2 linked regions of the Runella sp. SP2 genome follow. The protein of the gene in region 1 interacts with the protein of each later gene in a pairwise test. Links are inferred from orthologs where the notes say so. Each region holds a gene or a part of one and is shown on either strand. Other genes may lie near its edges.

What was found. Proteins that work in one complex are often made in the same cells at the same time.
Region 2: the proteins of leuS (region 1) and ligA interact in binary tests that used the Escherichia coli proteins (3 or more experiments, as listed by UniProt). The link is inferred for Runella sp. SP2 from one-to-one orthologs.

What each region holds. Positions count from the first base shown.
Region 1 is NZ_CP031030.1:2,692,667-2,696,251, forward strand. Bases 150-3,568 are described here. They hold leuS (leucine--tRNA ligase), read right to left. Parts: upstream 3,179-3,568; coding sequence 350-3,178; downstream 150-349. Other genes in these bases: DTQ70_RS30675 (hypothetical protein), read right to left, coding at 150-231; kdsB (3-deoxy-manno-octulosonate cytidylyltransferase), read left to right, coding at 3,241-3,568. In the rest of the region: more of DTQ70_RS30675, read right to left, coding at 1-149; more of kdsB, read left to right, coding at 3,569-3,585.
Region 2 is NZ_CP031030.1:1,107,135-1,110,225, reverse strand. The notes cover bases 25-2,949. They hold ligA (NAD-dependent DNA ligase LigA), read left to right. Parts: upstream 25-404; coding sequence 405-2,495; downstream 2,496-2,949. Other genes in these bases: DTQ70_RS04670 (PIN domain-containing protein), read left to right, coding at 2,742-2,949; DTQ70_RS04675 (hypothetical protein), read left to right, coding at 2,534-2,749; DTQ70_RS04685 (cytochrome c oxidase subunit 3), read left to right, coding at 25-336. Also shown: more of DTQ70_RS04685, read left to right, coding at 1-24; more of DTQ70_RS04670, read left to right, coding at 2,950-3,091. UniProt on the Escherichia coli protein: DNA ligase that catalyzes the formation of phosphodiester linkages between 5'-phosphoryl and 3'-hydroxyl groups in double-stranded DNA using NAD as a coenzyme and as the energy source for the reaction.

The DNA.
Region 1 (3,585 bases):
TAGCCAAAGAGCTCCTCGATAAATCACATCGGATCTACTGGGCGGCTTTTTGCCACAGTTCTCATATGCTGTTCGTAAATTTGATTGGGGAGTTTTTTGGTGTTTATGCCATAAGTTTCGCAGGGTAGCATAGGGAACACCTAAGTGTTCACTAATATATTTTAGTGTTTTACCTGAGGCTTTTAACTCCAGTAATGACTGCCGTATCGCTGTATTGGTCGCTTGTCCCATCGGTTGTTGCTTGTATGAGCGTATATCAAAAAACAAAAGTACTTAACTTCTTGCCGCTATAAATACTTAACTTTAAGACGTACAGCAAAGTTTAAAACTTTCGGGATGTTTTATATGATTACAAAACGACGTTTACAATCCGTTTTGGAACGACTACCACTTTTTTAGGCGCTTTGCCTTCCAACCATTTTTGAACCGTATCGTTGGCCAATACACTTTGTTCGATGTCTTCTTTTGACATATCGACAGGGAAAGCGAGGTTAGCGCGAACTTTACCATTGATTTGGATAGGATACTCAAACGAACTTTCTACCAAATACTTAGGCTCAAACACAGGGAATGGAGCGGTGGTCAATGTTCCTGCTTCGTTGCCTAATGCCGTCCAAAGTTCTTCGGTGATGTGAGGCGCATACGGCGACAACAAAATGACCATTTCTTTCAAGATGGCTTTTTTGTGGCACTTCAAATCGCTCAATTCGTTGACCCCAATCATGAACGTAGAAACAACTGTGTTGAACGAATAACGCTCAATGTCTTCCTCCACGCGCTTGATGGTGCGGTGCAATACCTTCAATTCGTCGGCCGTAGGTTCGGCATCCACCAATTTTGATTTACCTGTTTGGTCTTCAAAGAACAAGCGCCAAAATTTACGCAAGAAGTTCGACGTTCCGCTAATGCCGTTGGTATTCCACGGTTTGGCGTCGGTCAATGGCCCCAAAAACATTTCGTACATCCGCAATGTATCAGCACCGTATTTGTCAACAATCGTGTCAGGGTTTACGACGTTGTACTTCGATTTTGACATTTTTTCTACTTCCCAGCCGCAAACGTATTTGCCATCCTCCAAAATAAACTCCGCATTGGCAAAATCTTCTCGCCAATTTTTGAAGGCTTCCGTATCCAAAACATCGTTTTCTACCATATTTACATCAACGTGCAATTTGGTTGTCTCATACTGGTCTTTCAAGCCAAAGCTTACAAAAACGGGTTTTGCGTTATCACTTGACTTCAATCGATACACAAAATTACTTCGTCCCTGAATCATTCCTTGGTTCACCAACTTCGCCGCAAATTCTTCGTGAGGAACCAAGCCCAAGTCTTTCAAGAACTTGTTCCAAAAACGGCTGTACAACAAGTGCCCCGTAGCGTGTTCGGAGCCACCCAAGTAGAAGTCGATGCGCTGCCAGTAGTCGATGGCCTCTTTAGAAGCAAATGCCTCGTTGTTTTGAGGATCCATGTAGCGGTACCAATACCACGACGAGCCCGCCCAACCTGGCATGGTGCTGAGTTCCAGCCCCCAACCCCCAATGGGGGCTTCTGAGTTGACTCCCCCATTGGGGGCAGGGGGGCTATATTTCCATCCTTCCGCGCGGCCTAGTGGCGGTTCTCCCGTTTCGGTGGGAAGGTATTTGTCAATTTTGGGCAATTCTAATGGCAAATCTGCCTCATCAATCAAGTAAGGAACACCGTCTTTGAAATAAGCAGGTACAGGTTCGCCCCAATAACGCTGGCGACTAAACACGGCATTGCGCAAGCGGTATTGTACCTTACCCTTACCCAATTTACGTTCTTCCAACCACTTGATAAGTGTGTCAGTCGCTTCTTGGTAAGTCATGCCGTTGATGATACCCGAGTTGATGTAGTGTCCTTCTTTGGTATTATCGGCCTGTTGGTCAGTGTCTTTTTGGGTATCCAAAATCGGGATAATGGGCAAACCGAAATTCGTTGCAAAGTTCCAGTCGCGCTGATCGCCCGAGGGAACCCCCATGACGGCACCCGTCCCGTATCCAGCCAAAACATAATCGGCCAAATAAATAGGTACTTTTTCACCGCTGAACGGATTGATACAGTAACTTCCCGTGAACACGCCTGACACTTTCTTTTCGGCCATACGATCCACTTCGCTGCGGCTGGCTGCCCACTTGATGTAAGCTTCTACGTCGGCTTTTTGGGCAACGGTTGTTAGTTCTGTCGCCCATTCGTGCTCAGGGGCTAACACCATGAAACTAACGCCGTAAATAGTATCGACGCGAGTCGTAAATACTTCAATCAATTTATCCTGACCCTCAACGGCAAACTTTACCGATGCCCCTTGTGAGCGGCCAATCCAGTTGCGTTGTTGTTCTTTTAATGGTTCAGGCCAGTCGATTGTATCTAGCCCATTTAACAAACGGTCGGCATAGGCAGTGATGCGCATCGCCCACTGTTTCATCAATTTACGCTCCACAGGAAAACCACCACGTTCCGATACCCCGTCTTTCACTTCGTCGTTTGAAAGCACCGTTCCTAAGCCTGGGCACCAGTTCACAAACGATTCTTCGGGAAACGTAAAGCGGTATTTCAACAACACCAATTGCTGTTCTTTTTCGCTCATGGCGTTCCACTCTTCCGCACTAAATTCCGTTACGTCCTCGTCGCAAACGGCATTCACCGCTGCCGAACCACCTTGCGCAAATTGCTCCACCAAATGGCTAATTGGCAATGCCTTGTCGGCCGTACGGTCGTAGTAGTGGTTAAACAACTGCATAAAAATCCACTGCGTCCACTTGTAATAATTAGGGTCGGAAGTACGAATCTTACGGCTCCAATCGTAGCTAAACCCAATATTTTTTAGCTGAGAAATGAACGTATTGATATTTTGCTCGGTCGTGATGGCTGGGTGTTGCCCCGTTTGAATCGCGTACTGCTCGGCGGGCAATCCAAAGCTATCAAAACCCATTGGGTGCAACACATTGAACCCTTTGAGTCTTTTATATCGCGAAATAATGTCAGAAGCAATGTAGCCCAGTGGGTGCCCTACGTGCAGACCCGCTCCCGAAGGATACGGAAACATGTCGAGGACATAATACTTAGGCTTACTTGGGTCGATTTCAGTCCTGTAAGTTTGGTTTTCCTCCCAAAACTTCTGCCATTTTTTTTCGATTTCGCGGTGATTGTATTCGGTCATAATCGTTTGTACTGTGAATTTTCCGCAAAATTAGTGTATTTAGCGACGAAAAACTATTGATTATGATTATTGGAATTATACCCGCGCGTTATGGCTCAACGCGCTACCCAGGAAAACCCCTCATCGACATCAAAGGAAAAACGATGATTCAACGGGTGTATGAGCAAGCTTCAAAAGCAAAATGCCTCACCGACGTAATCGTCGCAACCGACGATGCTCGCATCTTGGAACACGTAGAATCCTTTGGTGGTAAGGCTGTTATGACTCATCCCGACCACCCAAGTGGCACAGATCGGTGCTGGGAAGCCATTCAAGCCCCCTGGCCCCCAATGGGGGAACAATTAACTCCTCCCCCATCGGGGGAGGCTGGGAGGGGGCTATACATCATCAATATTCAAGGTGATGAA
Region 2 (3,091 bases), 1.6 Mb from region 1 along the record:
GGAGCCACCCTTGGCTTGGGCATCTTGTTTGTCATTTTACAATTTTTGGGTTGGGTTCAGCTTATTCAGGCGGGCATTTCAACCGTCAATAATCCTTCTGTTGGCTTTATTTACCTTCTTTCTGGTCTTCATATTCTACACATTGTCATCGGGGTTGCGGTGTTGGCGTGGGCGGTGTATCAATCCATCAAAAACCACAGCTACGTGGACGCTTTTGTCTTTAGTGTCAACCCTCCCAATCAGCTTAAAATAAAACTCATCACCATTTATTGGCACTTTGTTGATGTGCTTTGGTTGTACGTATTCGGCTTTTTGTTGTACCACCACGGATGGTAAGAAGGTAGGCTTTTTGGTTTAGATTCTCTAACTTCGCGGCCTATCCTATTGCAAACATTCTCATAGCCATGTCTGTAGCCGACCGCATTAACGAACTGACCGAACGTCTCAATTTTTACAACCATCGGTATTACCAAGATAGCGTTTCTGAAATCAGCGATTACGAGTTTGACCAACTTCTGGAAGAGCTTGCTTCGCTCGAAAATCAATACCCCGACCTCAAACGCCCCGATTCTCCCACCCAACGCGTAGGAGGGACTATTACCAAAAATTTTGTAACCGTCGAGCACCGTTACCCTATGCTTTCGTTGGGAAATACCTACAACGAGCAAGACCTCCGTGACTTTGACGAACGGGTAAGAAAAGGGCTCAATGGCGCTGATTTTGAATACGTTTGCGAATTAAAATTTGACGGAATTTCGCTCAGTATGACATACGAGAATGGTGTATTAGTACGAGGTGTAACTCGGGGCGACGGCGTTCGAGGCGATGACATCACGGCCAACGTCCGAACCATCAAAACAATGCCGTTGAAAGTACAAGAGTCGAAATCCAACTTTGCCCTTCGCCCCTTGCCCCCTGCGTTTGAAGTCCGTGGGGAAGGTTTTATGCCTATTTCGTCCTTTGAAAAACTCAACAAAGAACTCGAAGAGGCCGACGAACAAACCTACGCCAACCCACGCAATGCGGCGTCGGGCGCGTTTAAACTTCAAGATTCTGCGGAGTCAGCACGACGTGGATTGGACTGTTACGTATATTATTTTTTGAGCGACGAAGAGGTGTTCGAAACCCATTCCGAGAGCCTCGAAGCCCTCAAAGCGTGGGGCTTCAACGTGTCGCCTTCGTGGGAAAAATGCGCTACCATCGACGACGTTCTGGCTTACATTCACCAGTGGGAACAAAAGCGTCATACGCTTCCTTTGGCGACGGACGGGATTGTTATCAAAGTAAATTCGCTCGCCCAACAACGTGAATTAGGCTTTACGGCCAAAAGTCCGCGCTGGGCGATTGCCTACAAATACAAAGCAGAAAACAAGCCAGGTGTTTTGCGTTCAGTTTCGTACCAAGTCGGGCGAACTGGGGCTTTGACGCCCGTGGCCAACTTAGACAACCTCAACGAAGACGGCAAGGGTCTTTGGTTATCGGGCACCCGCGTGAAACGTGCTTCCTTGCACAATGCCAACGAAATCGAACGCCTTGGCCTCATGCTCAACGATGTGGTTTTTGTGGAAAAAGGCGGTGAAATCATCCCAAAAATTACGGGCGTGGACACCGCAGCACGAGCCTCCCGCTCGCTCACGCCCATCCAATACCCGACGCACTGTCCCGAATGCGCTACACCGCTCATTCGCAAGGAAGGCGAAGCCAACCACTATTGCCCCAACGACCGCGGTTGCCCTCCCCAAATCCGTGGTAAAATCGAGCATTTTATTCACCGTAAAGCCATGAATTTGGACAGTTTGGGCGAAGGAAAAATTGAGTTATTGTTCGACAAAGGACTCCTTCAAACCCCCGCCGATTTGTACGACCTTACCTACGAAAAGCTGTTTGGTTTGGAAAAAGTCATCACCGACGAAGAAACGGGAAAAACCAAGCGAATTGGGTTCAAGGAAAAGACGGTTGAAAATATTTTGAAGGGGATTGAACAATCAAAACAAGTTTCGTTCAAGCAAGTTTTGTTTGCCATCGGAATTCGTTTTGTTGGTGCTACGGTGGCCGAAAAATTGGCTGCGTATTTCAAAAACATCGACGCGCTGATGAATGCTGATTTGGAAGCACTGCGTAACGTCCCCGAAATCGGTGAAAAAATTGCCCAAAGTTTGATAGAATACTTTGCCGACGACCAAAACCGTGCTTACATTGAGCGTCTCCGTGCCGCAGGTCTCAAGATGGAAACCGACGACCTTCCTGTCGTAATGGAATCAAACACCCTCGAAGGGAAAACGTTCTTATATTCAGGCACGTTTGCCAGCATGAGCCGCGAACAACTTGAAAATAAAATTGAGGCCAACGGCGGAAAACTTGTTAGCGGGGTTTCGGGAAAACTTAACTTCTTGATTGTGGGTGAAAAAGCGGGAGCTTCCAAACTCGACAAAGCCACGAAATTAGGCGTCAAAATGATTTCTGAAACGGAGTTTTTGGAAATGTTGGGCGAGTAACGGTGGGTTATTTCTATATTTGTACAAAAACAAAGCACATGTCCACTATTCAATTAGACACTAGCAGCGATAAGTACTTAATCACTCTTGACAAATCTATGTTTGATAAAGAGTGGTTACTACGTTTGATGGAAAAACTACGAACAGAGGAACTAGCTCATCAACTCGATTTTGACCAATCGGTTGAAGAAATAGGTGAAACTATCAAAAGTGATTGGTGGAGTAAAAACAAGGAGCGTTTTATTAATGAGTAAAATTGCAGTTGTAATCGACACTAACATTGTATTCAAAGCACTGCGTTTGAAACATTCAATTATAAGAGAAGTTCTTTCTCAAGAACAATACAGATTTTACGCTCCAAAGTTTTTAATTGTAGAAATTTTCAAACACAAAGAAAAAATTTTAAAGAATAATGCTCAATTAGAAGATGAATTCTACGAGTATTTGAATCTTCTTCTACAGAAAATCACCTTCATCAATGAAGATTTTATTTCGATTGGAAGTTTCGTAGAAGCTTATCGGCTATGCAAACTTATTGACGAAAAAGACACTCCCTTTGTAGCTCTAACTCTTCAATTAGATTGCTTATTTTGGAC